DNA from 2 places in the Glaciecola siphonariae genome. Region 2 is predicted to be linked to the other one. Evidence: predicted binding sites of a transcription regulator. Region 2 holds the regulator's gene; the other holds the start of a gene.

Region 1 (7,947 bases), on a different contig from region 2:
CCGCTAGAGCAGTTGTCAGAAGATACAGTGAACTTGGTTGTTATGTATGAAAAAGACCGCATTCATGCGCGTTTAGCATATAACTGGCGTTCAGAGTTCTTATTGACTGCTCGTGACGTTATTACACGTAAACCTATCTTCAACGAAGCAACTGGACAGTTAGACGGCTCAATCTTTTATGATGTGACCGATAGCATTTCAGTAGGTTTGCAAGCAGTTAACCTAACGGATGAAACCATCCGAACCACTATGTTGCAAGGAGAAGACCGTCTTAACCGTTCATGGTTTAACAACGACAGACGTTTCTCGTTCATCGTAAGGGGTTCATTCTAAGTTACATAGAAGTAAATGTATGTTGATAACGACCTGTTGCAAATTGCAGCAGGTCGTTAGACACTGTTAAGCAGGTTAGTCTTGAGAAGTAATATCACATGCAACAAGCAAATCAGATAAAAAAAATTGTCATTTTAGGCGGCGGCAGCGCAGGCTGGATGTGTGCGGCATTGATGGCAAAACAACTTACCACAAAATTTTGCGATATTACCCTGATTGAGTCCGAAGAAATCGGCACAGTATCAGTGGGTGAAGCAACTATCCCTCAAATTATTCAGTTCAATGCGGTACTCGGCATTGACGAAAACGAATTTATTACTAAAACCAACGCTACCTTTAAGCTGGGTATTCAGTTTAAAAACTGGGGACGCATAGGCGATGACTATATTCATCCTTTTGGCCAACACGGCACTGCTGTAGGTCCTCTTCCGTTTTACCAATACTGGCTGAAAATGCGCGAGCTAGGCAGTCAGCAGGAGCTAGAAGAGTTTTCAATGGAAGCATTAGCGGCTCGAAATGGTCGCTTTATGCGTCCTGCCCGAATCGAAAATTCGCCGCTTAGCAGCATTGCTTATGCCTATCATTTTGACGCTACCCTCTACGCAAAGTTCTTACGAGAGTTTTCATGCGAGAAGGGCGTGCAGCGCATTGAAGGAAAAGTCGATAAAATCAAGCAACGTGAAACTGACGGCTTTATTGAAAGCCTCAAGCTCGCTGACGGTCAGGTCGTTGAAGGCGATTTATTCATAGACTGTTCAGGATTTAAGGGCTTACTGATTGAAAAAACACTTGGCGCCGAATACGTAGACTGGCGTCACTGGTTACCTTGCGACAGCGCAGTGGTTGCACCATGCGCCATTAAGAATCCGGTAAACCCTAATACGACCTCAACGGCGCACACCGCAGGTTGGCAATGGCGTATTCCTTTGCAAAACCGAGTAGGGAATGGCTGTGTATACTCCAGTGCATTTATGAGTCGAGAGGAGGCTTTGCACAATCTCACGTCGACGATTGAGAGTGAACCTCTAGCCGAACCACGTGATTTGAAATGGGTCACCGGTTATCGTAAAACGCCATGGGTGAAAAACGTAGTAGCGATTGGCCTGTCGGCTGGCTTTGTTGAACCGCTCGAATCAACTGGCTTGCATACGATCCAAAATGCCATTTCTAAGCTTATAATCATGTTCCCGACCAAGGCGTTTAAACAATCGGATATTGACGCCTACAACAAGGTGTCGGAAATTGAATTTGCGCGGCTGCGTGATTTCATTATTTTGCACTACAAAGCCACGCAGCGCGATGATTCAGAGTTTTGGCGCTATTGTAAAAACATGGACATCCCAGACACTCTGAAAGAGAAGTTTGAATTGTTCCAAGAAAATGGACGATTCTGGCGTCAAGACAGTGAGCTTTTTGGCGAGGCTTCATGGATATCTGTGTTTGTGGGTCAAAATGTTTATCCTCAGTCTCCGCACCCTTTAGTTAATATCATGACCGAAGAAAAGCTGCGAGATGAGATGCAGCATATTAAGCATGTGCTTGATAATTCGGTCACGCGCATACCCGGGCACTTTGACTATATCAATAGATACTGCGTAAAACCTGAGTTTCAAAAAACGGGCTAGGCTTAACTAGCCCCTTTTTTTATGTGAAATACAACAGTCATTTCAATCTAACCACGAAACGAGAATAAATATGAAAGTCATTCATCTACCTTTTATTTTATTTTTTGCACTGATAAGTGTTATCGCAAGCAGCCACGCTCAAGAGTCAGACCGCAATAAAGAAGTCGATAAAGCCTACGCCAAACTACTTACCTATTTACCTGAGGGCGCCCAGCTGATTCATGTCCCTTATGCAGATAAGCTGGGAAGTTATGGGCCTAACCTCACAACCACCTACGTTAACGACGCTGATGTCACCGGCGGAAAGCTGATTCAACTCAACGTTAAAAAAGCAGGTAAAAACATTTGGGATGATGCGGTAACCGCAGATGTGGGCGGTGAGATAAAAAAAGGCGATGTGGTGTATATGATGTTTTGGGGGCGAATCTCTCCTGAAGACCAAAACAATGAAACAATTAGACTGGCGGGCTTAGGTATACAAAAAGCCAGCCCTCCCTACAATAAAATTTTGACCAAAGACGTTGAGTTAACCTTAGGGTGGCAAACATTTGCAGTCGCCGGAAAAGCCACAGAAGACTTTACCAACTATGGCAGTCAATTAAACTTTCCTGTGTCGACAGGTACGCATATTATTGAGTTCGGTCCAGTCTTTATCTTTAACCTCGGCCCCGATGTCGATATGAGAAGTTTACCGTTTCTCTAGCGTGTAAGCGTCTTTTTCTTGCTACTGCCGAGCGACAAAGTCGTTCGGCTGCACATCTCCCAAATAGCTGTTGTCGGCCGACATAGCCGTTGCCGTATTGTTGTAGACTTGCTTTACGATAAGTGAAGTAGGGTGCAATCTAAATTGCTGATAGGACTGACCAAAGGGATCGCTTACTTCCTTTACATTGAACAGCGTCAGTTTGTCTCCTGCCTGAACCTTATGACTGCGCCCTAGATTAATTTGCAACTGGTTATTAGCTACCGCTAAAACGCGACCCATGGTAGGTTCACACCGCGTATTTTCCTCTAGTTCAGCAATACTGTGCTGTATTTGTTTCACGATATTTTGACCATACTGGCTTTGCCAAAAGCGTTTGGAGCCCACGTCCACGCGTTCGTTTCTATCAAATTCCCAGTTGGCTCGTGAACGATAGGTTTTACTGAACAATTGCTCGCCGGTCGCGCCGTTAACTATCGCGACGCTGAAGTCAAATGCACGCACCTGCTGATCACCTTTGTAAAACTCAAACGCGGAAGGCCGCTGCTTTTCAACAGACACGTCATCAATGCTCACGGTTAATACATATTGTGTGTTTGTTTTGTTCGTTAGTACGCTTGCCGATGTTTCAACATCGGCTAAATGCCAGTCGAATACATAGGGCTCTATATGACTAATTTGCAGAGCGGAGCTCATTTTATCCATGATGCTTTGAAACTTAAGCGCCACTTCTTTACCTAGTTTTTGTATCTGACCGTTGGCAGCTTGTCCTTCGTAGCGAATGGGAAAATAGGTGCTGGCAATACGTTTAGTGTAATCACTTGCACTACATTGGCTGTTTTGAGCAAAAATATCAGCACGAATAGATACGGTTACTACACCGTCTTGGTAAACTTCATCAGTTAATTCAACTGCGGCGACTTCACCGGCAGCCCTGACCTCTAAATGATCGTTCAACAACAAGCCATTCGTTATTTGCTGAACGCTAGTCACAGAGGCGCCGGCAAACAAGAGCGCCTGACGGATAGCCTCTTCGGTCGCTTGTTGACGAGCCGCCTCTTTGTCGCCATTTACAATTACCGCCTGTCCCGACGCTGCAAACCATGCCGCGTGTGCATTGGCAACGAAAACGCTCAGGGATATTAGCATTAGCAAGCAGTAGCGCTTAGTCAAAAGGGTAGTCATATTTTCCTCCGGGTAGCTTGGCCTTTTATTTGCAAACTTTTACTTGCAAATAAAGCCTCGTACTTACGAATAAGAAGTTAAGATTTAGAAGTAGAAATTCAATACACGGCGATAAACACACGACCATAAACTTCAAATCATTATTTAACGTCATTGATATACGATATAAACAAGTTACGTGCCATATGCGCAGGTTTGCCCTTCTGCCAATGCAGCCATGGCACACGCTTTGCTTTATCTAACTCACATTCCGTTATGAAATGAACGACTAACACTAAGCGACTGAAACAACTTACTTAATGAGGTGGTTCATGTATGCAAAAAGCAAGGCGAAATAACATGTGTTTTAGATATGCTGAAGATTTACACAAGACTTTACAAAAGACTGCACCTAAGACTACACACCAGGCAATGCGACAAATAAGCGCAGCGACACGCTTTACGCGGTCAGGCATAGACAACTTAAAGACCAAATACGCAAATATAGCGACCAAATTTTTGCGCATCGCCGCGCGCATGCTAGCGTTAACTTTACTGATATTCATGAGTGCCTGCTCGTCGGTAATTTCAAAACACGTTGAATGGGAAACCATTGAGCCAGAAAACTACCCCGTATTGAGCGCAGTCGGCTATGCCCCAATTAATGCACAGCTAGGCCTCAATGACTCAAGCAAACGAATACAGGCGATGAAAGCGTCAAAACTCGATGCTTATCGCGAGCTTGCAGAACAAGTGTATGGACAGAAAGTTGACGCCGAGCAATCACTAGCAGATTTGGTGCTAACCAACAATCAACTTAAGTCAACCGTTGAGGGCGTGATACGCGGAGCGAAAGTGCTCAAAACCTACCCGATAGGGGATGACACCTATGCCACCGAATTAGAGCTTGATATGGCGGTGGTTTATGATTTGTATTTAAGCACGGCTAAACCCAGACGTGTCAAAGATGTAAGCTACTACTAAGGCACATTCCACGCGGTAGCGATGGCCTCGGCATACAATCACAAATGATAGTAGTTTTCAGCGGCTTCATATGTAAGCCGTTTTTCTACGCAGCGACCATTAAATATATCGTCAAATAAGGCTTTGAGCGCTGAATTTTGCTCTACCGGCTCACCCTTGAAGTAGCTATGTTCGTTGCCTACCCCTTCACACTCAGTTACGTCAATATACACGCAGTGTTCGCTATTTAAGCTCTTTAGAAAATGCCCCAAGCGTGCTTTTTGCGAGGCCCCAGGCTTGATGCGAGACACGCGCAGCGCAGCGTCATTTTCGTTAATTACCACATAAATTCGCTTGCGAACGTCAATTTTGTCTACCCATTGTGCATGATTTTCGTTGTTGGTGTCGCCGGCCACTAAATTAATATTATCAAATACAAGTTGTGAGGTTTTATTGTCACTGGTCATCAAAGAGTGTTTAAGCAGATAGTTTCCCATACTGTGACATAGCAAATTAATTTTGACCTTACATACCGCGCTAACTAGTTCAGTGTAGAGGCTAGCAGCTGCCATTGGGTTGTCTCGGTGCTGATACTTTTGCTCTACCTTGTGGGCAATTGATTTTAAACTAGCGGTGCACATCAAGGTATGAAAAAACTGTATTTTCTCAACAAAGCGGTTAAACGCGCCAGACGATGCTCGCGCGTCTGCCTTGTCACTCAAATATGAGGCAGTTCCTGATATCGTTCCACCGCCGTTAGCGGGCCAAGTGAACGGAACAACAATGGCGTTATAAAGTGACTCAAGCTGTTCGGCGGTTTTAAGCACATCACCTACATCATTGTTATAGCCATGGACAAAAAATAATATGGATTTATTTTGTTTTTGGGCCTGTTCAAAAATGTCGCATGCCACAGCCAACGAAGCGTGCCAAGGAATGTTAGTATTAATATCCAAGTTAAATTTTTTGTTGAGCTGGTCAACGCGCGGCTGCTCGAGTTTGTCTTCTAAAGGCTCTACTCTCCATGTTTTGTTATGCTGAGTGACTTTAACAAGGCGAAGTTCGTTTGGGCCCTTGGGGTTGGGCGTATCGCCAAATGCTTTTATGTTGCCGGTATTATCCACTGCTCTGTTGGTGACTATATACATAGACAAGCCCTAGTCTTTGACCAAATAATGTACAGTCTAGAATAGTCTTTTTTGGATGTGATGCAAGGCACAAAAAAACGCGTCTTAAAGACGCGTTTTCGAAAAAAGGTAGGGTGGTATTAGAAATTACACGCTAACGCCTTTGCCAGCGCTGTCGCCTATGGCAAGTCCGGCGCGGTTGTAAGTCATCGATTCTTTCGCTCGAAGCTCCATCATCATGTTGCGCAAATGGACTAGGCGCAACTGACCATGCTCGACCGATTTGGCATTAATCGCCGTCAGGTACTTACATTCGCCCAAGACTTTTTTGCAGTCCTCAAGCAATGCCTGACACGCATCTGGAATAGCCGATTGCTCTGCTACGCGTTTATACATTATCTCTACCGCCTGGTCTTGCGACTCGATATCGGCTAAAAGAGCCTGCTTATCGTTTAGCAACTGCATCAGTGTTTCAGGTTCACGAGAGCTTATTAAATGTAACTCTTGTTCCAGCACCACTTTTAGCTCGCAAAGCAAGCTAAGCTGTTTATTTATCGCATTCTCAAGACTTGTAGTCATAATGTATCCTACGCTTTAACGCCTAGTATTTGAGACTCAAGGACCGCAATTTTATTTGCTAATACCTCAGGGTTCACTCGATATTCGCCTTCTGAAATGGCTTTTTTCAAGCGGTCTACCTTTTCTTGATTCACAGGTGCTTCGCCACCTTTTTTCTGCACATTAGCAAGCTGCTGTGCAGACTGCGTGAGCGAAACAGAGTCCTGCTTTGCCGGCGCTGCGCTTTGCGCCGCACCTGCTGTATTTGCACTGCCAGACGATTGGGTTTGAGTTTGCTGTTGAGCAAGCTTGGCCGGGTCTAGCTGTGGCTTATTTGTGTTGTTTATATTGTTAATTGACATAATATTTGCACCACCGTTTATTACCTCTACATCTCTGTATCGGCCGCACTATTGTAATCTTTAGTGCTAACTATGACATTTTTTTGTCACTTTGCATTATTATAGCATTTTATTGACGAACATATGATTGATACCACATTCTACAATACGCTTTGTAATACATATAAGCTAAATAAATCATTGGGTTAGAGCGAGTCTTAAGCTGTTTTCCCAGTTTCTATGAGTCGGTGTAAAATAATTTTTGACTCATATGTAGCGTTCTTAATACTTGATTAGCAACTCCTATACCAAGTTATAGAAATTAAATTTTTATTTGTACTTCTTCGGTACCCGACACCGTTGCAAACACCAGTTTGTCTGACGATGTGTTGCGAACTTGAATGGTTTCGCCTAGGGTGCCGTCCTCTTCAGCAATGCCATATACCTGTATACTTAAGCCGCCAGTAATGGCACTAATGGTGACTCTATCGCCCTTACACACAAAACACAGCATTGATTCATTCAGGATCGTACCGGGTCTTACTCTTCTTTTAATTCGGGCTCCCGCCAAGTCGCTCATGCTACTAAAGGTAGACCCTCTTATTTTGCCTTTATCTATATCGGCAATTTTCATGTTTCTTGAAGAGAGCATCGCACCCGGGCTTAAGGTATCGCTTGTTACGACCACTTGCTGCAAGTTTTGAATGGATACGTGAGTGAACAAAAACCACTGATTACTGGGGCAGGTAACTTTGACGGATATATTTGTTAGGCGCGAATCGTAATTTGGGCTAGCAAATTGGTAGCCCTCTGGGCAGTAGGGGATTTGAATGCGTTCATCTATTTCCCTTACATTTACTTTGATATCGGCGTCGCTAGCATCAAGTAAGTTGTGCAGCACATATTCTTCGGCTTGAACCTGAATCATCATATGGTTAGAAGTTTGTGCCAGCGCAGTCAAACTCACAAAAAATAAAGTAAAGACAATGCTTAATCTGGTCGATACAGGGATATGTAACATGTATTGCATGATTGACGTCCATTTTTATAGCGTTCTAGCTCTTATCGATAGCTGTCATAAAAGTGTCGATAATCGCTAAAAGCGTCATTCTTTTGTTAATACATAACTGTAC
Region 2 (7,947 bases):
ACTGGCTCTGAAATACCGCTTGTTAACAGTGACGCGAGCTTGAGTGAAACCTTACTAGAAATGTCATCGAAGGGAATGGGATTTGCCGCGATTGTTGAACAAAACAAGGTAATCGGTATCTATACAGACGGGGATTTGCGGCGCACACTAGATAAGCAAATTAATGTTCATACCACGGGCGTGGTTGACGTAATGACCGCAAACGGCGTAACCCTATCTGCTGATGATTTAGCCGTAAATGCGCTTAATTTAATGCAGGAAAAACGCATCACCGCCTTAGTTGTGGTGGATGACGATATGCACGCTGTGGGTGCGCTGAATATGCACATGTTATTAAAAGCTGGAGTCGTGTAGATGGAAAACATTGAAACACTATATGGCCATGTGCCCGCATCTTTGTTCGATGCCTGCAAGTCAATAAGGCTTTTGGTCCTCGATGTTGATGGCGTACTCTCAGACGGATTTATATATCTCGGCAATCATGGTGAAGAGCTAAAAGCGTTTAACAGTAAAGACGGTTATGGCGTGAAAGCACTCGCGCAGTGCGGTGTAGATATAGCAGTTATTACCGGCAGAAGCTCTGATATTGTGCATAAGCGTATGCAAGCGTTGAACGCAAAATTTATTATTCAGGGCGAAGAAAACAAGTACGATGCACTCAAACAGCTAATGAATGAGCATGGACTTAGCACAGAGCAAGTAGCGAGTATCGGCGATGACATGCCTGACTTAGGTTTGTTTGAACTAAGCGCGATTAAAGTTGCTGTCAGCGATGCTCATCCCTTCGTAAAACGTCAGGCGAATCATATTACTCAGCTAAAAGGTGGCCGAGGTGCGGTCAGAGAATTCTGTGACTTGGTCCTGCAAGCAAAAGGCTTACTCAACATCTCGCATGGAGCAAGCATGTGAATCGCATTGGATACAGCATTGCCTTTATATTTACCGCAGTATTTTTACTTTACCTGCCTATTTTGTTTGAAGAGGAAAAAGCGCTTGAATCCATGGAAGATGATTCTCCCTTGGTGCCAAACTATAGAGCTATCAACCTCAACAGCAAGCTATACGACATTGAAGGGAAATTGAGTCATCAGGTCGCGGCGACCAAAATGGAGCACTATGACGAACTTGGATTTGCGGTTTTTGATAATCCAGTCTACACCCTGTATTTAGACAATGGCGACCCCTGGCGCGTGACTGCCGATGAAGGCACTCTTTACAGCAACAATCGTATCCAGCTCGAGAAAAACGTACGCATTGTTAATCTACAAACCGATGAGTTTATTAAAGAAATAAGCACGGAATTTATTGAGATTAATTTAGAAAATAAAACCCTGTCGTCTGACCAAGTAGTTAATATAAGTGGTGTTGATTACCAAGTGAGAAGCATTGGTTTATTTGGCAACCTTGCAACGCAACAATATGAGTTATCAGAACATGTACAGACCCAGTTTAATCCAAAGCCTTAGCATATTACTGCTTGTGCTTGCATCAGAGTCAGCCCACTCTTTTCAAACAGAGTCTAACGCCGAAGCGATAGAATCAAACGTTTCAACAGACTTTAGTATGCCGGTTACACTCGACTCGAAAAGTCAGGCCATCGACGGACGCGCTAAAACCTCAATATTTACTGAAAATGTAATCATTCGCCAAGGCAGTCTAGAACTCCTTGCCGACAAGGTAGAGGTCAATGCAGCCGACGGCACCGGTAAAGAAATTATTATCGCAACGGGCAGCCCGGCAAGCTATAAGCAGCGCAAAGAAGACGGCACATGGGTGGAAGCAAGAGCCACTGAAATAATTTATGAGGTGGAGCCTCGCACCATCGCACTCAAAGGCGAAGCGCTGATTATGCAAAATGAAATGCGAGTGACGGGCGATATGATTGTATTTGATATGACCCGAGAACAAGTCTTAGCAACAAGTAACGATGACAGCGCAGAAAGTGTGCGCACTGTGATTAGCCCCGGCGCATTCTCGGCAGATGATACGCAAACCAAGCCCGAAAACGACGAGGTGCAGCAGTGAGTAAGCTACAAGCAAGACATCTCGCGAAGTCGTATAAATCAAGGCAAGTTGTACGTGATGTCAGCATTGAAGTATCGACCGGTCAGATTGTAGGCCTCTTGGGACCTAACGGCGCAGGAAAAACAACCACATTTTATATGATCGTGGGTTTAGTGCCGCTAGATAAAGGCGAAATTCACATTGACCAAAAAGACATTACGTTCCAGCCTATGCATGAGCGTGCGCGTGAGGGTATAGGCTATCTGCCTCAAGAGGCCTCGATTTTTCGTAAACTTACCGTATACGAAAACTTGATTGCCATTTTGCAAACGCGTAAAGAACTCAGCCGGTCGCAACAAGAGCAAAAAGCCGACGAACTGCTTGACGATTTTAACATCAACCACATCCGAAATAATTTGGGTATGAGTTTATCGGGCGGTGAGCGCCGCAGAGTAGAGATTGCGAGGGCTTTGGCCGCCAATCCAAAATTTATTTTACTCGACGAACCCTTCGCAGGTGTTGACCCAATTTCTGTTAATGATATAAAGAAGATCATATATCAGCTCAAAGAACGCGATATAGGCGTATTAATCACTGATCACAACGTAAAAGAAACGTTAGACGTGTGCGAGTTAGCTTATATTGTCAGCCACGGCGAATTAATCGCCTCTGGCACAGCAGATGAAATTTTAGCCAATCAGACTGTACGCGATGTATATTTGGGCGAACAGTTTGCACTCTAGTCTGCGTTAACGCGTATAAAGGGCTTAAACGTAAGCAAAGGAAGTAAATGAAACCTTCGTTACAACTGAAATTCAGTCAACAGCTAACGATGACCCCGCAGCTTCAGCAGGCCATCAAATTGCTGCAGCTATCTACGCTGGATTTACAACAAGAGATTCAAGAAGCATTAGAGTCTAATCCTTTGCTGGAGCTTACCGAACAAGATTTTAACGACGCAGATTCAGGTGACAAAAACGATTCCAGCGAAAAAAACAATGCTGACGGCGCCTCTAATTCTGCCGAGAGTGACTCTGACTTATCTGGCAGTGACGGCATCGATAGTCACGATGCATTAGAAAAAGGCGATTTACCCGACGATCTCCCCCTAGACAGCTCTTGGGAAGAATATTTGGGGTCAAGCTCAGCGCCTGTGAAAATGGTAGGTAGCAATCCCGATGATGATTTTGTCTTTCAAGGGGAAACCTCTGAATCAATACAAGACCATTTAATCTGGCAAATGGAGCTGACGCATTTTTCCGAAACTGACCGCTCCATTGCCATCGCCATTATTGACTCGATAGATGAGTCGGGCTATTTAACCACCAGCAGTGAAGATATCTTAGATAGTTTAGATGACGAAGAAATTGAGCTCGATGAGGTTGAATGCGTTCTCAAGCGCATTCAAATGTTTGACCCTGTGGGAGCAGGCGCGCGCTCTGTGCAAGAGTGCTTACTTATTCAATTAAAGCAGTTTGACGAAAGCACGCCTTGGCTAGATGAAGCTAAGGAGCTCATCAAACAGCACGCGGATTTATTAGGCAGCAAAGACTATCGCACCTTAATGCGCAAAACCAAGCTGAAGGAAGATCAGCTGCGCGAAGTAATGCGCCTACTCAAAACGCTCAATCCGCGCCCCGGCACCGCTATTTCCAGCCGCGAGCCTGAATATGTCATTCCTGACGTAAACGTATACAAGAAAAACGGCGTGTGGACGGTAGAGCTAAACAATGACGCTCTTCCGGCGCTATCGGTAAATGAAACCTATGCGAGTTTTGGAAAAACCTCTAAAAATCCGAACGATTCACAATTTATAAAGTCACATTTACAAGAGGCAAAGTGGTTTATAAAGAGCTTGGAGAGTCGCAACGAGACCTTGCTTAAAGTGTCTCACTGTATTGTGTCAAAGCAACGTGAATTCTTTGAAAAAGGGCCAGAGAAAATGACCCCGATGGTGTTAAATGACGTGGCGGAAATGGTTGATATGCATGAGTCGACTATTTCTAGGGTGACCACGCAAAAGTATATGCACACGCCTCGTGGGATTTTTGAATTAAAGTATTTCTTCTCTAGCCATGTAGCGACAGAATCTGGTGAAAACTGTTCGTCGACTGCAATCCGCGCGCTGATCAAAAAGCTCGTGGCTGTAGAGCCGGCAAACAAACCGCTAAGCGATAGCAAAATTGCGCAAATGCTTGCCGAGCAAGGTATTCAGGTTGCTCGGCGAACAATTGCAAAATATCGGGAATCGTTACACATTCCTCCATCTAATCAACGAAAGAGTCTAATTTAGACGCAACAAGAGGACCTAGCATTATGCAAATAAACCTTACCGGTCATCATGTAGAAATCACCGATTCATTGCGCACTTATGTGGATACCAAATTTGAAAAACTCGAAAGGCATTTTGATCACATAAACAATGTGCATGTAATTTTAAACGTAGAAAAGTTGAGCCAAAAAGCAGAAGCGACGCTACATTTAAACGGTGGCGAAGTGTTTGCAAACGCCGAACATACCGACATGTACGCTGCCATAGACTCTCTGATAGATAAGCTTGACCGACAGGTTATCAAGCACAAAGAAAAGCTTAGACGGCACTAGTTGATACCCTTATATGATCATTTCTGACATCATTTCACTCGACCGGACTCAATGTTCGGTTGAGTGTCATAGCAAAAAACGCATTTTTGAAGTTATTAGCGAAATTGCTATTAAGCAGCACCCTCAATTAGATCAAAATGAAGTTCTGACCAGCTTGCTCAATCGCGAAAAAATGGGCAGTACAGGTATTGGCAATGGTATTGCAATCCCCCACGGACGTATGAACGGGATCAGTCAAATAATGGCAATCATTGTGACAAGTGACGAGCCGATAGAGTTTGACGCCATCGACAATAAACCGGTCGATATCTTTTTTGCAATTCTAGTTCCCAATGACGAAGCCGAAACGCATTTGAAAGCATTGTCGGGCATTGCTCGGAAACTAAGCGACAAAGACATTGTAAAAGCGATAAGAAAAGCCGAAAATAAAAATGAAATCGTCGCTGCACTAGCATAAGCGACCCCCTCAAATATTAATCAGGAGCAAGGTGTGAAGCTGTTAATAATAAGCGGCCGGTCTGGCTCAGGTAAGTCTATCGCGCTCAGAGCGCTTGAAGATTTAGGGTATTATTGTGTTGATAATATCCCCGTAAATTTGCTCCCTACCCTTACCCATGCGCTCGCTGACGAACACGAGCTAGTTGCCGTGAGTATTGACGTGCGAAACATGCCAAAGGCCGAGCAAGAGATTTCAGAAATTCTCGAATACCTGCCAGAATTTTGGGACATCACCATCATATTCTTAGATGCCAGCGATGATGTTCTTATAAAACGCTATAGCGAGACGCGCCGCTTGCATCCATTATTTAAATTATCTAATTCACTTACCGATGCGATTAGCGCTGAGCGAGAAATTCTTGTGCCGGTGGCTGAAAAAGCAGATTTAAATATAAACACAGATCAACTGTCGGTACACGATCTCGCTGAGCTCATAAGGGAGCGCGTGTTAGGCAAAAAAAGCACTGACTTAGTGATTTTGTTTGAGTCCTTTGGATTCAAATATGGCATTCCCAAAGACGCCGATTATGTTTTTGACGTGCGCTTTTTACCCAACCCGCATTGGGACCCGGACCTTCGTCCGCTAACGGGTTTAGATGGCCCGGTTGAGGTGTTTCTTGCGGGGCAACCTTTAGTTATGAAGTTTATTTGGCAAGTCCAAAATCTGATAACGACTTGGCTGCCTCATCTTGAGCGAAACAACCGCAGCTACGTAACCATTGCCATTGGCTGTACCGGTGGTCAGCATCGCAGCGTGTATGTGGCGCAAGCGCTCTCTGAAACATTCAAATCCACTCATGGTGACGTGCAGGTTAAGCATAGAGAACTTAAAAACATCCTCGCAAAGCAGGCTTAATAATGAACAAACCCCATTCGGTGACCCGCCAGCTAACCATTACCAATAAGCTTGGCCTGCACGCTCGCGCCGCCACCAAGCTGGTACAGCTCGCTAAGCAGTTCGAGGCAGATATTCAGCTAACGCAAGCAGATAATACAGCGCCTGCCAATAGCGTCTTAGCACTTATGATGCTAGAAAGCGGCCAGGGAAAAACCGTTGAGGTAAGCTGCACTGGCAAAGATGCTGATGCAGCGATGGTGGCTATCAGTGAACTCATTGAAAACAAATTCGACGAAAGCGAATAAATACGTATTCATCGTTTAGCAAGGTCAGTTAATAGGCCTCGCGCACTATAAACTTCATAAAAATCAAGTATTCATGAGCCTTTATGGTGATATAATGCCACTAGAAGCCTCAGCATTTCGTTTATGCTCGCTTGACTTCTCTTGGGGTAAACATGTCAGAAACCGCAGAACTAAGTAATACGCAGGCTAGACTTGAGTCTATCGGTCGTTCTTTGAATGCCGGCGCATTTGTGCGCGTGCGTAAAATGCTGCTCGATTTACCTGCCAGTGACGTCGCGCTTCTGCTTGAATCTTCACCCACAAAAACTCGAGACGAACTATGGAGACTGCTTGACGCAGACTTTCATGGAGACGTCATTGAAGAGCTGTCGGAGGATGTTCGAAACGGCATTATTAGTAAAATGATGCCAGCGACAGTTGTTGATGCCCTCGAAGAGATGGACACCGATGACTTGGCAGAGACCTTAAGCTCACTGCCTGACAACGTTCTGCAAAGCATTCTTAAATCAATGGATGCCCAAGACCGATTAAGGGCTGAAAAAGCCTTATCGTATGGTGAAGAAACCGCCGGTTTCATCATGAACACCGACACCATCACCCTACGCCCAGATGTAAGCATAGATGTAGTATTGCGCTACTTGCGTTTAAAAACCGAACTACCTGAAAATACCGATACCCTTTACGTTGTCGACCGCCAAGATATTCTTATTGGCACCGTATCACTTGCTACTTTGCTTACCGCCAGTCCTGACATTTCTGTCACAGACATCATGGACGATGAACCAGATGCTATTAGCGCCGATACGCCCGATGACGAAGTCGCCAGCATGTTTGAGCGATATAACTGGCTGTCAGCGCCAGTTGTGGATAATGAACACAAATTAGTAGGCCGGATTACCATTGATGATGTAGTCGATATTATTCGTGAGGACGCCGAACACTCCATGATGAGTATGGCGGGCCTTGATGACGAAGAAGATACATTTGCTCCCGTGGGCCAAAGTACCAAGCGTCGCTCTGTCTGGTTAGGCGTGAATCTGGTGACGGCGCTTTTAGCGGCAGCCGTGAGCGATATGTTTGAGGCAACTCTTAGTCAGCTCGCGGTCCTTGCCATTCTCAATACCATTGTGCCGAGTATGGGCGGGGTTGCTGGCAATCAAACCTTAACGCTTGTAATACGCGGTATGGCGCTCGGTCACGTCACTGGCAGCAACTCCGTGTGGTTGGTGCGTAAAGAGCTGGCAATTGGATTTTTCAATGGCATGATTTGGGCAATATTGATTGCTGGCGTAATTGCCCTTTGGAAACAGGACTACATGCTGGGCGCCGTGATAGCTTTTGCTATGATGATGAATATGATGGCCGCAGGTCTTGCCGGTGCCACCTTACCCATCATCATGAAGCGCTTAAATATAGACCCGGCCTTAGCCGGTAGTGTCATTCTTACAACGATTACCGACGTTGTAGGTATTTTCGCCTTCTTAGGCACTGCAACGCTATTTTTGCTCTAACTGCAAAATCTGCATTGTCGCGTTTACTGCAGAAATCTTAGGCTAGTCGTCAATTTCATTTTCACGCAGCCATAGCTCTAGCGCAGGGACATCTTGTGCCAAGGCCATGTCAAGCTGCTCCATCCAATCATGCACATTTTCCCACCATGCAGGATGATCGCCCTGCTGAATTTCATTAGCGGCACTT

Evidence for each region. Region 2 encodes sigma-54, which starts transcription at its own class of promoters, with help from an activator protein. Its sites were predicted from a motif close to GTTGGCACGNNNNTNGNNT; they were not measured.
Region 1: a site for sigma-54 is predicted at 4,063-4,081, ahead of ACFO4O_RS07335 (LPP20 family lipoprotein). Genes of this name have one in related genera too.

What each region holds. Positions count from the first base shown of each region.
Region 1 covers NZ_JBHSGU010000002.1:1,327,155-1,335,101, reverse strand. The annotation lists gene ACFO4O_RS07355 (TonB-dependent receptor) at 1-333, shown strand, start outside; gene ACFO4O_RS07350 (tryptophan halogenase family protein) at 432-1,958, shown strand; gene ACFO4O_RS07345 (hypothetical protein) at 2,029-2,661, shown strand; gene ACFO4O_RS07340 (flagella assembly protein FlgT) at 2,683-3,846, opposite strand; gene ACFO4O_RS07335 (LPP20 family lipoprotein) at 4,363-4,809, shown strand; gene ACFO4O_RS07330 (alpha/beta hydrolase) at 4,848-5,936, opposite strand; gene flgN (flagellar export chaperone FlgN) at 6,063-6,494, opposite strand; gene flgM (flagellar biosynthesis anti-sigma factor FlgM) at 6,503-6,835, opposite strand; gene flgA (flagellar basal body P-ring formation chaperone FlgA) at 7,137-7,844, opposite strand.
Region 2 covers NZ_JBHSGU010000029.1:258,997-266,943, forward strand. The annotation lists gene ACFO4O_RS17890 (KpsF/GutQ family sugar-phosphate isomerase) at 1-354, shown strand, start outside; gene kdsC (3-deoxy-manno-octulosonate-8-phosphatase KdsC) at 355-909, shown strand; gene lptC (LPS export ABC transporter periplasmic protein LptC) at 906-1,466, shown strand; gene lptA (lipopolysaccharide transport periplasmic protein LptA) at 1,435-2,025, shown strand; gene lptB (LPS export ABC transporter ATP-binding protein) at 2,022-2,747, shown strand; gene ACFO4O_RS17915 (RNA polymerase factor sigma-54) at 2,795-4,297, shown strand; gene hpf (ribosome hibernation promoting factor) at 4,321-4,608, shown strand; gene ptsN (PTS IIA-like nitrogen regulatory protein PtsN) at 4,622-5,065, shown strand; gene rapZ (RNase adapter RapZ) at 5,099-5,962, shown strand; gene ACFO4O_RS17935 (HPr family phosphocarrier protein) at 5,965-6,249, shown strand; gene mgtE (magnesium transporter) at 6,402-7,760, shown strand; gene arcB (aerobic respiration two-component sensor histidine kinase ArcB) at 7,803-7,947, opposite strand, start outside.